DNA from 2 places in the Streptomyces sp. NPDC107528 genome. Region 1 is predicted to be linked to the other one. Evidence: riboswitches for the same ligand, from Rfam matches in the RefSeq annotation. Region 1 holds a riboswitch; the other holds the start of a gene.
The links. Region 1 has a riboswitch for cobalamin ahead of ACZ7L5_RS04735 (energy-coupling factor ABC transporter permease). Riboswitches for the same ligand answer to the same signal wherever they lie in the genome.
Positions count from the first base shown of each region.

Region 2: another riboswitch for cobalamin. It lies ahead of ACZ7L5_RS21375 (ribonucleoside-diphosphate reductase subunit alpha); the one in region 1 lies ahead of ACZ7L5_RS04735 (energy-coupling factor ABC transporter permease).

Region 1 is NZ_JBVKAV010000001.1:986,105-993,875, forward strand. It holds gene ACZ7L5_RS04710 (universal stress protein) at 1-345, opposite strand, end outside; gene ACZ7L5_RS04715 (APC family permease) at 348-1,850, opposite strand; gene ACZ7L5_RS04720 (ATP-binding cassette domain-containing protein) at 1,954-2,796, opposite strand; gene cbiQ (cobalt ECF transporter T component CbiQ) at 2,793-3,542, opposite strand; gene ACZ7L5_RS04730 (energy-coupling factor ABC transporter substrate-binding protein) at 3,549-3,929, opposite strand; gene ACZ7L5_RS04735 (energy-coupling factor ABC transporter permease) at 3,941-4,642, opposite strand; cobalamin riboswitch at 4,673-4,858, opposite strand; gene ACZ7L5_RS04740 (Pls/PosA family non-ribosomal peptide synthetase) at 5,048-7,564, shown strand; gene ACZ7L5_RS04745 (non-ribosomal peptide synthetase) at 7,561-7,771, shown strand, end outside.
Region 2 is NZ_JBVKAV010000006.1:346,957-354,727, forward strand. It holds gene ACZ7L5_RS21365 (hypothetical protein) at 1-201, shown strand, start outside; gene ACZ7L5_RS21370 (ribonucleotide-diphosphate reductase subunit beta) at 114-1,127, opposite strand; gene ACZ7L5_RS21375 (ribonucleoside-diphosphate reductase subunit alpha) at 1,127-3,568, opposite strand; cobalamin riboswitch at 3,693-3,831, opposite strand; gene ACZ7L5_RS21380 (hypothetical protein) at 4,180-5,859, shown strand; gene ACZ7L5_RS21385 (hypothetical protein) at 5,844-6,251, shown strand; gene mctP (monocarboxylate uptake permease MctP) at 6,282-7,771, opposite strand, start outside.

The DNA of each region.
Region 1 (7,771 bases):
CAGGGCCCCGCGCAACGGGCTCTCACCCCAGCTGCCGACCACGATGAACCTCGCCGCATGGCGCGTCGCTGCCTCGATCAGCGCCTCCGCAGGCTTCTGGTCGATGACCTCGACGGTGGTCCGCACACCGGCCTCGTCGGCCACCGCGACGGCGTGACCGAGTGCGGTGCGGCCGACCTCCTGGACGGCATCGCGGTGCGCGGTGTACTCCTCGCCGAGTGCGCCGGGCGCCGCCGCGCCGTAGACCAGCACGAGCGGCTCGCGAAACGCCGCCGACACCTCGATGGCGACGTGCAGTGCGCGGACCGCGCCCGGGGACTCGTCGTATCCGAGAACGATCGACATCTTCAGTGCTCCTTGTCGCCGTGCACGAGATCGGGGTCGGCAACCTCGGGGCGTTCCTCCCAGAAGGTGGGGGCCATCAGCCGCCACACGATCATGAGGATCACCCCCGCGAGAGTGATGCCGATGCCGATGACCAGCGGCGGGCCGAGCCCGAACCACGAGACGCCGCTGTAGGAGTTCTCGGGATCGGCCATGTCGCCGATCGACTCGACGAGCAGCCAGACCAGCAGTCCGGCACCGATCAGCGGGCCGAGGCCGATGAGCAGGAAGTTGTGCAGGCTCTCGGTGAGATGGCGGCGGTAGTAGACGGCGCAGGCGATGCCCGTGAGCGCGTAGTAGAACGCGATCAGCAGGGACAGCGCGGTGAGCGAGTCGAAGAGGGCGTTCTCGCTGATCTGACGGACGATCAAGTACCAGGCGATGGCGATGCCGGCCACCCACCACGTGCTCACGTCGGGGGTGCGGAAACGCGGGCTGATGTGACCGTAGTGGGACGGCAGCGCGTGCCGGCGGGCCATGGACAGCGCCGTGCGCGAGGCGGGGATGATCGTCGTCTGCGTGGAGGCGAGCCCGGAGGTGGAGACCGCCAGCAGCACCACCCAGTCCCAGCCGCCCATCGCCTCGTCCGCGAGGATGGCGAAGATGAACTCCTCCTCCGCGGCGTTCTCGGACAGGAACGCCGGCCCCGCGTAGGCGACGACCGCGTAGGCGACCGCCACATACGTCACCAGCAGGATGACCGTCGACCAGACGGCCGCCTTGCCCGGAGCGGTGGCGGAGTTCTCGACCTCCTCGGTGAGATTGACCGCCGACTCCCAGCCCCAGTAGATGAACACGCCCAGCAGCAGGCCGGCCGTCAGCCCGGCACCGCCCGCCCCGAAGGGGTCCAGCCAGCTGAACGCCGGGTCGACGGCGTCGAGGGTGCCGGTGTCGGCGTAGACCCTGTAGAGCGCCACCACGGCGAACGCGATCAGGCACGCGACCTGCGCGAGGATGAGGACGTTCTGCACCCGCGCCGACACCTCGGTGCCGATGACGCACACGGCCGTCATCACGATGATGAGCAGCACCGTGAGCAGCTGGCGCACGAACTCGTTCTCGGCCCAGCTGTCGAGACCGAAGGCCAGCAGGGCGAACGTCACCGCCACGTCCGCCAGCGAGCCGATCACCAGGACTCCGGTCATCGTGATGGCCCAGCCGCCGAGCCAGCCGGCCCACGGGCCCATCGCCCGGGTGACCCACGAGAAGGTCGTCCCGCAGTCCTGGTCGACCTTGTTGAGGTAGTAGAACGCCGAGGCGATCAGCAGCATCGGGACGAACGACGCGAGCATGACGCCGGGGGCGTAGACACCCACCAGCGCCACGACCGGGCCGATGGCCGCGGCCAGCGAGTACGCGGGCGAGGTGGCGTTGAGCCCGATGACGAGCGCGTCGACGAACCCGATCGCATCGGGCTTCAAGCCCGCGGCCTGCGGCGGGCCCGCGTCCGCGATGTCTTCGGCCATGTTCCCTCACTCCCTTTGGACGTGAATCCATACAACAGGGAGCTGCGAAACATTCAAGACATTGATGCCCTTGGCGGGCATATATGTCGTGTCGGGACGGCCGCTACTCCGGTGCCGGGACGAGCGCCGCCAGGTCGTCCGGGGTGCGGGGGCCCGCCGACGCGTCACCCAACAGCCCCTGCGCCCGCAGGAGTTGGGCCGCCGCGACCCCCCATGGGAGCCGCAGGCCGGCCTGCTGGAGGAGGTCGGTGCGGGCCAGCATCTTTGGTGCCGCCCCGATGCGTGCGCCGGACGGGGTGAGGAGCGCCGCGTCGTCGGCCCAGCGCAGGGCCAGATCGACGTCATGGGTGGCCATGACCACCGTGGTCCCGCTCGAGCGCAGTCCGTCGAGCGTGGCGAGCAGGCGTTCTTGCCCGTCCGGGTCGAGCCCGGCAGTCGGCTCGTCCAGGATCAGCACCCGGGGCCGCATCGCCACCGCGCCGGCGATGGCCGTGCGCTTGCGCTGCCCGTACGACAGCAGATGCGTGGGCCGGTCGGCCAGCGCACTGATGTCCAGCGCGGCGAGCGCCTCGGCGACCCGCACCCGCACCTCGGGGTCGGAGAGGCCGAGGTTCAGCGGGCCGAAGGACACGTCCTGGGCGACGGACGCGGCGAAGAGCTGGTCGTCCGGGTCCTGCACCACCAGCTGGACGGTCGTCCGCAGCCGGGTCAGCCCCTTGCGGTCGTACGTGACGGGCGTGCCCTGCACCGTCAACCGGCCGTCGTGCGGCCTGAGTCCGCCGCTGAGCAGCCGCATCAGCGTGGTCTTGCCGCTGCCGTTGCGACCGAGCAGCGCCAGTGCGCGCCCCTCGCGCACGTCGAAGTCGAGGCCGCTGAGCACGACGGGGCCGTCCTCGTAGGCGTAGGACGCGCCCCGCAGGGCGACCAGGGCGATGGGCTCGCTCATGGCAGGGCCTTCTCCAGTACGAGGGTGAGGGCGGCCAGCGCCGCGAGGAGGGCGCAACTTGCGGCCGTGAAGCGGGCGGAGACCCGGGCCTCGGGCACCAGGACACGCAGGGTGCCGTCGTAGCCGCGCCCGGCGAGCCCGGCCTGGAGCCGGGTGGCCCGGTCGAAGGCCCGTACGAAGGCGGTCGCGCCGAGCCCGGCCAGGGAACGCCACTCCGCGGCCCGGCTCGTGTGCCCCAGCCGGGCGGCCTGGGCGTCCCTGATGCGGCGCACGGAGTCCAGCAGCAGGAAGCTCATGCGGTACGTCACCAGGGCGACGTCCACGACGGGCGCGGGCACCCCCGCCTTCACGAGGCGGGGCAGCAGGTCGGACATGGGGGTGGTGAAGGCGAACAGCAGCACCCCGAGCGAGGCCGCCGAGGTGCGCAGGAGCAGTTCCCCGGCGCGCAGCGGGCCGTCGTCCGCGAGGGACACGAAGCCTTCCGGCCCGCCGACCTGGACGAGCAGGGTGACCGCGCCGGTCACGCAGAAGCCCAGCGGCACGCGGTAGGCACGCCACAGCCGCCGGCCCGGCACGCCCGCCGGGCCCAGCAGCACCACGAGGGACGTCAGGAGCACCAGGGCCGCGCCCGGCCAGGGCGGCAGCGAGATCGCGAGCAGGGTGAGACCGAGCCCGAGCACGGCCTTGTCCACGGGGTGACGGCGGCGCCAGCGACTGCTGTGCGCCGCCGCGTCGATCGGCAGCACGAGGGGTCAGGCCCTTTCGGCCGTGGACTCCTCGGCGGGCGCGGCGCCACCGGCCCCGCTCTCGGCGTCCCGCGACCGCTCCAGCGCCCGCTGCTCGCCCTGCCGCCTGCCCCGGTGCACGCCGAAGTAGTAGGCGAGGACACCGGCGCCGAGGGCCGCCTGGAGGGCGAACAGGGCCGACTCGATCTCACCGGACGGCGGCTCGTACAGCGGCGAGAACCAGGGCTCGTAGTCCGGCTTGATCTCGGTGATCGCGGTCTCGGCCTCGGCGTCGGCGCCCGTGAAGGGCTCCTCCTTGTGATCGCCGAGGCCCAGGGCCAGCGGCAGGACCGCGAGCGCGGCCACGACGATCAGCAGCAGGACGTTGATCTTCGTGTTCCTGCTCATCGGGCTCTTGCTCATCGGGCCACCGCCTCGGTCTCGGTCCGGGACTGCTTCTTGGCGAGGAGCACGCCCAGCCGGGTCAGCTCGCCCTTGCTGGACTGCACCAGCAGCCGCATCACGAGCACCGTGAGCAGTCCCTCGCTCACCGCGAGGGGGATCTGGGTGACGGCGAAGATGGAGCCGAACTTGCCGAGCGCGCCCAGGAATCCGCTGCTCGGATCGGGGAACGCGAGCGCCAGCTGGACGCTCGTGACGCAGTAGGTGGACAGGTCGGCGACGAACGCCCCGAAGAACACCGCCACCATCAGCGGCACGTCGTAGCGGCGCAGCAGTCTGTAGATCGCGTATCCGGCCCAGGGGCCGACGATCGCCATCGAGAAGACGTTGGCGCCGAGCGTGGTCAGGCCACCGTGCGCGAGCAGCAGCGCCTGGAAGAGCAGGGTGATGGTGCCCAGTACCGCCATGATCGGTGGCCGGAACAGGATGGCGCCCAGCCCGGTGCCGGTCGGATGCGAGCAGCTGCCGGTCACCGAGGGCAGCTTCAGCGCGGACAGGACGAACGTGAAGGCTCCGGAGGCGCCGAGGAGCAGCGTGCTCTCGGGGTGCTCCCTGACCTCACGGGTGAGCGAACGGACTCCGTGGACTACGAACGGCGCGGACGCGACGCCCCAGGCGACCGCGTGCGCCGGCGGGAGGAAACCCTCGGCTATGTGCATGGCTCAGCAGACCCTCTCCAGCACCTCGTGGATGGTTGACGCGCCTTGGCCGGTCTCCTGGCTGACGGGTACCACCGCCCGTGCTCCGCCTTCCCGGGTCCCGAAGGACCCAGTGGCTGCCCGTGAGGGCCAGAGCCGGACTTCCCGATTCACAGTGGCGAGGGCCGCACCGGCATCACACCGGATTTCCCGTTCACCAAGGCGTGGTGACAGTAGTGCCCGCACAGGGTGGCTGACAAGCGCGCCTCGGGGGCGTGAAAAGGGGCGTTCGCGCGCCGCAGGGCCGGGGCGGGCGGTCCGCCAACTCCGCAACCGTGCGTGAACCCTGGGTAACCGTATGCGGATCACTTACCAGAAGTTTGTGAATGCGGTGATCTGTCCGCGCTCCGGTGCCGAATCAAGTGCATGGAGGAATCCACGGCCCTGCTGGACGGATGCGGTGAACCGGCCGGCATCGAGAGAACCCTGGCCGCGGTGCTGGCCGAGGTCGTGCGGAGCGAGCAGGTTCCGGTCGACGATCACTTCTTCGACGACCTGGGCGCCGACTCACTGGTGATGGCGCACTTCTGCGCACGAGTCAGGAAGCGCGCGGATCTGCCGTCGGTGTCGATGAGGGACGTCTATCGCCACCCGACGATCAGGAGCCTGGCGACGGCGCTCGCGGATGCCGAGCCCGTGCCCCGGTCCGAACCGGCGGCTGTGCTCACGGCACCGGAGTCCCCGGCCCCGGCCCCGGCCCCGGCCGCGGCGGGCAAGCGGCAGTACGTCCTGTGCGGCGTCCTGCAGTTCCTGGCCTTCCTGGCGTACGTCTACCTCCTCGCCTTCGGCACCGCCCTGGGCTACGGGTGGATCTCCGCCGGATCGGGCGCACTCGACGTGTACCTGCGCTCGGTCCTGTTCGGAGGTGCGGTGTTTTTGGTCCTGTGCGTCCTCCCCGTCCTCGTGAAGTGGACCCTCGTAGGCCGGTGGACGCCTCAGCGCATACCCGTCTGGAGCGTGGCGTACGTCCGCTTCTGGATCGTCAAGACGCTGGTGCGGGCGGATCCCATGGTGCTGTTCAGCGGCTCCCCGCTCTATCTGCTCTACCTCAGGGCACTGGGCGCGAAGGTCGGGCGGGGCGCCGTGGTCCTCTCCCGGAACGTGCCCGTGTGCACCGACCTGTTCACCATCGGTGACGGCACGGTCATCCGCAAGGACTCGTTCTTCTCCTGCTACCGGGCGCACGCCGGACAGATCCAGACGGGCCCCGTCACCATCGGCAGGAACGTGCTGGTCAGCGAGGCCACCGTCCTCGACATCGACACATCGCTCGGCGACGGCGCCCAGCTCGGGCACGCCTCCTCACTGCACCGCGGGCAGACGGTGCCCGACGGCGAGCACTGGCACGGGTCCCCGGCACAGCGGACCGACGTGGACTACCAGGTGGTGGGCCGGGCCCGCTGCGGCGCGGTGCGCCGAGCGACCCACAGCGTTGTGCAACTGCTGCTCGCGCTGGCCGTGTACGTACCCCTGGCGGTCGGCGGGGTGGCCGCGCTGCTCGTCGAGGTCCCGCAGCTCAGCACGGCTCTGGAGCCGGGACCCGCGGTCTTCGCCGACGGATCGTTCTACCTCGAAGCCCTGGCGATGTCCTTCGTGCTCGTCTTCGGCGCCGTACCCGCCGGTCTCCTCGTCCTGACCGCCCTTCCGCGCCTGCTCAGCCTGACCATCACGCCGGGCAGGACCTACCGTCTGTACGGCTTCCACTTCGAGGTGCACCGGACGATCACGCTCCTGACCAACTGGCGCTTCCTGAAGCGTCTGTTCGGTGACAGCTCCGCCATCGTCCACTACCTGCGGGGCCTCGGATACGACCTCTCCCGCGTCGAGCAGACCGGGTCGAACTTCGGCACGGAGATGAAGCACGAGACGCCGTACCTGAGCTTCGTCGGGCGCGGCACGATGGTCGCCGACGGCCTGTCGATCATGAACGCCGATTTCTCCAGCACCGCGTTCCGGGTGTCCCGGGTGTCGATCGGGCCGCGCAACTTCCTCGGGAACCGGATCGCGTATCCCACGCGGGGCAGGACCGGCGACAACTGCCTGCTCGCGACGAAGGTGATGGTGCCGGTCGACGGGGAGGTCCGCGAAGGCGTCGGCCTGCTGGGCTCGCCGAGCTTCGAGATTCCGCGTTCGGTGCTGCGGGACAGCACGTTCGACCGGCTCAAGGGCCGTGAGGAGCTGCGGCGCGGCCTTGCCGCCAAGAACAGGCACAACGTCGCCACCATGGCCTGGTACCTGCTGTCGCGTTGGATCTTTGCCTTCGTTCTCATCCTTCTCGTCACGGCGGCCGCGGAGTTGTACGGGCCGCTCGGCGTGTCCGGGCTCATGCTGGCCGACCTCCTGGTCGTGCTGTGCACCATCGCGTACTTCGTGCTGGTCGAACGCGTCGTCACAGCGGTCCGTCCCCTGAAACCCCTCTTCTGCTCGATCTACACGCCGGACTTCTGGCAGCACGAGCGCTACTGGAAGGTGCCGTCGGAGACGTACCTGAGGATGCTCAACGGCACCCCGTTCAAGAACGTCGCCTGGCGGTTGCTGGGGGTGCGGCTCGGCCGCATGGTCTTCGACGACGGCTGCCATCTGACCGAACGGGCCATGGCCGCCATCGGGGACGGCTGCACGCTCAACCTGGGAAGCGTGGTCCAGTGCCACTCGCAGGAGGACGGCGCCTTCAAGTCCGACCGGAGCACGATCGGCTCCGGATGCACCCTCGGGGTAGGCGCTTTCGTCCACTACGGCGTGACGGTGGGCGACGGTGCGGTGCTCGCCCCGGACTCCTTCCTGATGAAGGGGGAGGCGGTCCCGCAGCAGGCCTGGTGGGGCGGGAATCCGGCACGGCCGATCCGCTCGTACGGCGAGGACGAGGTGAGGTCGGCCCCATGACATCCACGGCATCGACGGCATCGACGACCGCGGCTGCGGACGCCGCCCGGGCGTACTGGCGGGATGTGCTCGCCGCCGGCGGGGTCACCACCGTCCCTCGGTGGACCCTCGACCCGGTGTCCGGTGTCGCCACGCACGAGGCGCCGCTTCCCCAGGATCTGACGGACGCGCTGAGCCGCCTGACGGACGATCTGGCGGTACCCCTGC
Region 2 (7,771 bases), on a different contig from region 1:
GTCGTCCTCGGGATGTTCGTCGTCCTGGCCCTCCCGTCACTGATCGGCGCGGCGCGCGACCGGCGCATCGACCGTCAGATCAGGGAGGCCCAGGAACGCGACAGGACCGAGGCTCAGAAGTCCTCGTCCAGGTCGACGGTGCCCTCCACCGCCACCTGGTACGCCGAGGGACGCCGCTCGAAGAAGTTGGTCAACTCCTGAACGCCCTGGAGCTCCATGAAGGAGAAGGGGTTCTCGGAGCCGTACACCGGAGCGAAGCCGAGACGCGTCAGACGCTGGTCGGCGACACACTCCAGGTACTGCCGCATCGACTCGGTGTTCATGCCCGGGAGGCCGTCACCGCACAGGTCGCGCCCGAACTGGAGCTCGGCCTCGACGGCCTCCCTCAACATGTCGGTGACCTGCTCCTGGAGCTGGTCGTCGAACAGCTCCGGCTCCTCCTTGCGGACGGTGTCGACCACATCGAAGGCGAAGCTCATGTGCATCGTCTCGTCGCGGAACACCCAGTTGGTGCCGGTGGCGAGGCCGTGCAGCAGGCCCCGGCTGCGGAACCAGTAGACGTACGCGAAGGCGCCGTAGAAGAACAGGCCCTCGATGCACGCGGCGAAGCAGATCAGGTTCAGCAGGAAGCGACGCCGGTCGGCCTTGGTCTCCAGGCGTTCCAGCTTCTCGACCTCGTTGATCCACTTGAAGCAGAACTCGGCCTTCTCGCGGATGGACGGGATGTTCTCGACGGCGTCGAAGGCCGCCGCCCGGTCCGCCGGGTCGGGGAGATAGGTGTCGAGCAGCGTCAAGTAGAACTGGACGTGCACGGCCTCCTCGAAGAGCTGCCTGCTCAGGTACAGGCGCGCCTCGGGGGAGTTGATGTGCTTGTAGAGCGTGAGCACCAGGTTGTTCGCCACGATCGAGTCGCCCGTCGCGAAGAACGCGACCAGCCGGCCGATCATGTGCTGCTCGCCCTCGGAGAGCTTCGCCAGGTCGGCGACGTCCGAGTGGAGGTCGACCTCCTCGACGGTCCAGGTGTTCTTGATCGCGTCGCGGTAGCGCTCGTAGAAGTCCGGGTAACGCATGGGGCGCAGGGTCAGCTCGAAGCCCGGGTCGAGAAGGTTGGCGTTACGGGTGGTCATTACTGGCAGGCCTCGCAGGACTCGGGGTTTTCCAGGGAGCAGGCGACGGCGTCGGGCTCGGCGACCTGCTGGACGGGGATGGTCTTCTCGGGCTGGGCGGCCTGACCCTGGGCGGCGCGGGCGATGCGGGTCGCCGGGCGCGAGCGCAGGTAGTACGTCGTCTTCAGACCCGACTTCCAGGCGTACGCGTACATCGAGGAGAGCTTGCCGATGGTCGGCGTCTCCAGGAACAGGTTCAGCGACTGTGCCTGGTCGAGGAACGGGGTCCGCTGTGCCGCCATGTCGATCAGGCCGCGCTGCGGGATCTCCCACGCCGTGCGGTAGAGCCGCCGTACGTCCTCGGGGATCCAGGCGAACTCCTGCACCGAGCCGTTCGCCTCACGCAGCGCCTCACGGGTGCGGGCGTCCCAGACGCCGAGCTCCTTGAGCTCGTTGACCAGGTAGGAGTTGACCTGGAGGAACTCGCCGGAGAGCGTCTCGCGCTTGAACAGGTTGGAGACCTGCGGCTCGATGCACTCGTAGACACCGGCGATCGACGCGATGGTCGCGGTGGGCGCGATGGCGAGGAGCAGGGAGTTGCGCATGCCGGTCGTGGCGATACGGCTGCGCAGGGCCGCCCAGCGCTCCGGCCAGGTCAGCTCGACGTCGTAGTGGTCGGGGTGCAGAACACCCCTGGCGGTACGGGTCTTCTCCCAGGCCGGCAGCGGGCCGTTGCGCTCGGCGAGGTCGGTGGAGGCCTCGTAGGCGGCGAGCATGATGCGCTCGGCGATCCGGGTGGACAGGGCTTTCGCCTCGGCCGAGTCGAAGGGCAGGCGCAGTTTGAAGAAGACGTCCTGCAGGCCCATCGCGCCGAGTCCGACCGGCCGCCATTTCGCGTTCGACCGACCCGCCTGCTCGGTCGGGTAGAAGTTGATGTCGACGACCCGGTCGAGGAACGTGACGGCCGTGCGGACGGTCGCGTCCAGCCGCTCCCAGTCGATGTCGCCGGTCATCGTGTTCACGAAGGCGCCGAGGTTGACCGACCCCAGGTTGCAGACCGCCGTCTCCCCGTCGTCCGTGACCTCCAGGATCTCCGTGCAGAGGTTGGAGGAGTGCACGACATGGCCCGGCAGGGCCGTCTGGTTGGCGGTGCGGTTGGCGGCGTCCTTGAAGGTCATCCAGCCGTTGCCGGTCTGCGCGAGGGTACGCATCATGCGGCCGTACAGGTCACGGGCCGGGATGGTCTTCTTCGCGAGCCCGGCCGCCTCCGCCTTGCGGTACGCCGCGTCGAACTCCTCGCCCCACAGGTCGACGAGATCCGGCACGTCCGACGGCGAGAACAGCGACCACGACTCGTCGGCGTTGACCCGGCGCATGAACTCGTCCGGGATCCAGTGCGCGAGGTTCAGGTTGTGCGTACGGCGGGCGTCCTCACCGGTGTTGTCCCGCAGCTCCAGGAACTCCTCGATGTCGGAGTGCCAGGTCTCCAGGTAGACCGCGGCGGCCCCCTTGCGCCGGCCGCCCTGGTTCACCGCGGCGACCGAGGCGTCGAGGGTCTTCAGGAACGGGACGATGCCGTTGGAGTGCCCGTTGGTGCCGCGGATCAGCGAACCCCGGGAGCGGATGCGGGAGTACGACAGGCCGATGCCGCCGGCGTGCTTCGAGAGGCGGGCGACCTGGTGGTAGCGGTCGTAGATGGAGTCCAGCTCGTCCTTGGGGGAGTCGAGGAGGTAGCAGGACGACATCTGGGGGTGCCGGGTGCCGGAGTTGAAGAGGGTGGGGGAGGAGGGGAGGTAGTCGAGGCGGCTCATGAGCCCGTAGAGCGCGGCGACTTCGTCCACCGACCGGGCGGTGTCGTCCTCGGCGAGACCGGCGGCGACGCGCAGCATGAAGTGCTGGGGCGTCTCGACGACCTTGCGGGTGATGGGGTGCCGCAGGAGGTAGCGGCTGTGCAGGGTGCGCAGCCCGAAGTAGCCGAAACGGTCGTCGCCGTCCGTGTCGACCAGCGCGTCGAGGCGGGCCGCGTGCAGGCGCACGAACTCGGCGGTCCGGTCGGCGATCAGGCCCTCGCGGTGCCCGACCGCGACCGACCCGGTGAAGGACGTGACGCCCTGCGAGGCGGCTTCGGCGGCGATGGAGAGGGTCAGCAGCCGGGCGGCGAGCCTGCTGTAGGCGGGGTCCTCGGAGATCAGGCCGGCCGCCGCCTCGGTGGCCAGCTCGCGCAGCTCCGCCTCGTCCGCGAACGCGGACCGGCCGCGCAGCGCGGCGGCGGCGACCCGGCCGGGGTCGGCGTCGGGGAGGTCGGCGGTCAGCTCGGTCAGGATCCGCAGCAGATCGGCACCGTGGCCCGCAGGGCCTCCGTTGAGGGTGGCGGTGGGAGACGGGTGGGCGGTTCCCGGAGCGTCCTCGTCCGTGAGGACGGTAGGAACGGCTGAGGCCGGATCTGCGGGCGCGATGGTCACGTGGGGGCTCTCCCTCGCTCGGCACGGGGGCCTCGGCGAGGGCAGGGGGCAGCACACGAGCGCACACGGCGTCGCGTCCACCGGCCCATTCCGCGAGGCCCGGACGTCGGGCGCACCGGCCGGGTGGCCGGGCGCGCTGTCGGCAGGTCCTCGGACTGACTCCTGCGCACGCCGGTCCTGGAACAGACATGCACAAGTACACCGTTGCGGGACAGTTCCGGATTCGCACCGGATTCCCCTGCGGCGACAGCGAGCATGAGCATACATCTTGTGCTCACCCGCCACGCCACCCCCAGATGTTGTGTCGTGCTGGTTTCAGAGCGTCAACTTGTGGGTGAGGAGCGTGATGTCGGCGAGGTGCGGGATCGGGCTCCGGTCCCGCTCGGGCATGCGGACGAAGCCCGGGGTTCGTGGATCGCCGTCCTGGAGGCCGGCCTGGGCGGTGATCTCGCCGAGGGCCGCCGGGTTGCGGGGGTTCCGGGAGTGCTTCGCCTTCGACCGGTACGGCAGGCGCGGGAACGTCTTCTGCGAGTGGCACCGGCGGCAGATCTGGGACGTGCTGTGCCGGGCGGATCGGCCCGGACGAGAGGAGGCGGCTGCGCGGCGGCAACATGGACCAGTGCCGCGCCGCCCTCGCCCGGATCGCGCGCAACGCGGACAAGCTCGGCCTGGCGGAGGGCTTCGAGCGCAAGGTCCGTTTCCCGCACAGCATCATCCAGGCCTACTTCGGCTACCGGGTGCTGTGGCAGCCGGGCGAGCGGGGAGCCGGCGAGCGCGTCGAGCAGGTGCTCCAGCCACCCGGACCCAGCCGCGAACAGCTCATGGCCCTGGTGCTGTTGTCGCGCCGCCGGGCGGCGCGGGTCAGGGCCCGCCGGGAAGGCGTACGGGCCGAGGTGACGAAGGAGGTCGAGGAACGGCTTCGACGGTCACGGGTGCGCGGGCGCACCCTGGCCCACCGGCTCTGCAAGGCCGCGGAACGCCGCACCGACGATCCGAAGGCGCTCGATCTCTACGCGGCCGCCGTGGAGATCGAGAGCGTGGAGGACTCTCCACGGCTGCTGGGCGACATCCTGGACGAAGTGCGCGGGACCTGGACCGGTTTCAAGGGCGACCGGCGCAGGCTCGACGACGCCAAACTGAGGCTGCTCAGGCAACTCGGAGCCGCCCTGCGCAGCGTCTCCGACCGGATCGACACCACCCCGCTCTACGAACAGCTCGTCCAGATCGGTGTGAAGGAACCCTCCTGCTCGATACGCCTGGCCGTCGCCCAGGAGTTCGGCAGCGGCGGCAATCCGGCCTTCGCCGTGGTCCGCGGGCGGATCGGGCTGAACACCGACCCCGGGCAGGAGTACAGCGACCGGCTCGGCGAGCTGAAGGCCTGGAAACGCGGTGAGTACGAGCAGTGGGCCGAGCGCATGGCGCGGGCGCGGGCGACGGGCGCGCCCTCACGGGCCAGGACCGAGCGCATCGGGCGGCTGCAGCAGGACCGGCGCGAGCTCAATGAGGAGTACCGCAGGAAACGGGTCGTTCTGTTCCGGGAGTTCGTGATGCGTGCCTGGATGATCCCCATGCTGCTGGGCTCCGTCGACGAGGCACACCGTGACGAGGCCCGCGAACGCCTCACCAAGTGGCTGCGCCATCTGGACCCGAAGGCGACCGGCGGCGCCCCCGATCTGCCGCTCGCCCTGGAGGCCGCGCTGGCCCAGGGCTTCAAGTACGCGGCCAACCGCCGGATCCGGCATCCGCGGGCCTACCAGGGGGGTCGCGCGGACCTGATCCGGCAGGCGGAGACCGTGCTCCAGCAGTCCCGGTGCTGGTACGCGCAGCTCATGCTGCTCCAGGCGCTGTGCCTGTGGAGGCTTCCCGACACCGTCGGCTCCACGAGCGGGAGCGGCACGCGACGCCGGGCGGGGACGGGCACGACGACGGGCGCGAGCCGCCACGGGCGCTGGGCGGAGCGACCCCCGTGCAGACCGTGGAGCGCTGGCTGTCGATGGCCGGCACGGCGAACCGGGCACCCGGGCATCCCGAGGCGAACGGTGCGTCGCCCCCGCGGCCCCTGCATCCGTTCGTCGCCGAGGCGGGGGACCTGGTGGCCCTCACCCTGGAGACCGGGCAACCCGAGCGTTTCCTCTGGATCGACGAGAAGGGCGTCGCCGACAACATCGGCGCGCGCACCGGCAACCCCCGGCACTACAGCAAGCACAACCTGTGGATCCCGCCCTCGGTCGGCTGGAGCACCCTCGACGCGCGCGCCCAGTGCCTGGTCGCCGACGTGCTGGTGTTGCTGAACCTCATCGAACGGGACGGGCATCCGGACGAGGTCGAGGAGCGGATGATCCGCGCGGAGCAGCCGGGGACGTCGTCACTCCCGCCGTGCATCCGCAGCGATCGCCGCCCGCTGCGGCCCGACCTGCGGGCCGGCATGGCGGACCCGCCCGCGCCGGGGACGACCTGTCCGCCCGACTGCAAGTTCCAGCTCTGCCCCTACCCGCCCCGGGGCTGTGTGCCGCGCGGGGAGATCCGGGAGCCGTTCTGCCGCCAGCAGCAAGGCCTTTTGGCGGGGCGAGTACGCCGATGTCTTCCCAGGGGCCTGCGCAGGAAGACACCGCACTGGGTCAGCATGCGGGTGCGCGAACTCGACGGTTTCTGGCAGCAAATGGCCGGGCGCACGCGCAGCTAGTGCGGTACGCCCGGCCTTCTGCCTACTGGGTCAGTGGCTCGTCCCCGCCGTGGCCGGCGGCAGCTCGACCTGGACGCCCGGGTCGCCCGCGTCCGCCGTGTAGTCCTCCGGCTTCGTCTCGTCGATGCCCTCGGGGGCCTTGGCGGCCTTCAGGACGAAGGTCAGGACCACCGTCACCACCACGTTCAGCACGAACGCCGTGAGGCCGATGTAGCCGATCTCGCCGATGCCCGGGATCTCCTTCGCCGAACCGCCGAAGTGCTTCTGGGTCGGGGAAGCGACGCCGTACGCGGCAACCGTGCCGTAGATCATGCCGACGGCCCAGCCGGCCAGCAGGGCCCAGCGGTGGAACCAGCGTGTGAACAGGCCGCCGACCAGGGCCGGGAAGGTCTGCAGGATCCAGATGCCGCCCAGCAGCTGGAAGTTGATGGCGACCGTCTTGTCCATGGTGAGGACGAAGACCAGCGCGCCCACCTTCACCAGCAGGGACACGATCTTGGAGACCTTGGTCTCCTGTGCGGGCGTCGCGTCCGGCTTGATGAAGTCCTTGTAGATGTTGCGGGTGAAGAGGTTCGCAGCCGCGATCGACATGATCGCCGCCGGCACCAGCGCACCGATGCCGATCGCCGCGAAGGCGACGCCCGCGAACCAGGCGGGGAACATCGTCTCGAACAGCTGCGGAATCGCCAGCTGGCCGTTCTGCACCTTGATGCCGGCCGCGATCGCCATGAAGCCCAGCAGCGCCAGCAGGCCCAGCATCAGGGAGTACAGCGGCAGGATCGTGGTGTTGCGGCGGATCACCTCACGGCTGCGCGAGGACAGCGTCGCGGTGATCGAGTGCGGGTACATGAACAGCGCGAGCGCGGAGCCCAGCGCCAGCGTGGCGTACGTCCACTGCCCCGCCTCGGCCGGGACCAGCGAACCGCGCGGCGCGCCCGTGGCCGGGTTGGTCTGGCTGTACGCCTCGCCCGCCTTGGCGAAGATCTCGTCGAAGCCGCCGAGCTTGATCGGGATGTAGATGATCGCCACCGCGATGACGATGTAGATCAGCGTGTCCTTCACGAACGCGATCAGCGCGGGCGCGCGCAGGCCCGAGGAGTAGGTGTACGCGGCCAGCACACCGAACGCGATGAGCAGCGGCAGGTCCTTGATGAACCAGTTGGTGTTCTCACCGCCGCCGACGCCCATCACGTCCAGCACGGCCTGGATGCCGACCAGCTGGAGCGCGATGTACGGCATCGTCGCCAGGATGCCGGTGACGGCCACCGCCAGCGACAGGCTCTTCGAGCCGAAGCGACCGCGCACGAAGTCCGAGGTCGTCACATAGCCGTGCTTGTGGGAGACCGACCACAGGCGGGGCAGGAACGTGAAGATCAGGGGGTACACGAGGATCGTGTACGGCACGGCGAAGAAGCCGGCCGCGCCCGCCGCGTAGATCGCCGCGGGTACGGCGACGAAGGTGTACGCCGTGTACAGGTCGCCGCCGAGCAGGAACCAGGTGACCCAGGTGCCGAACGACC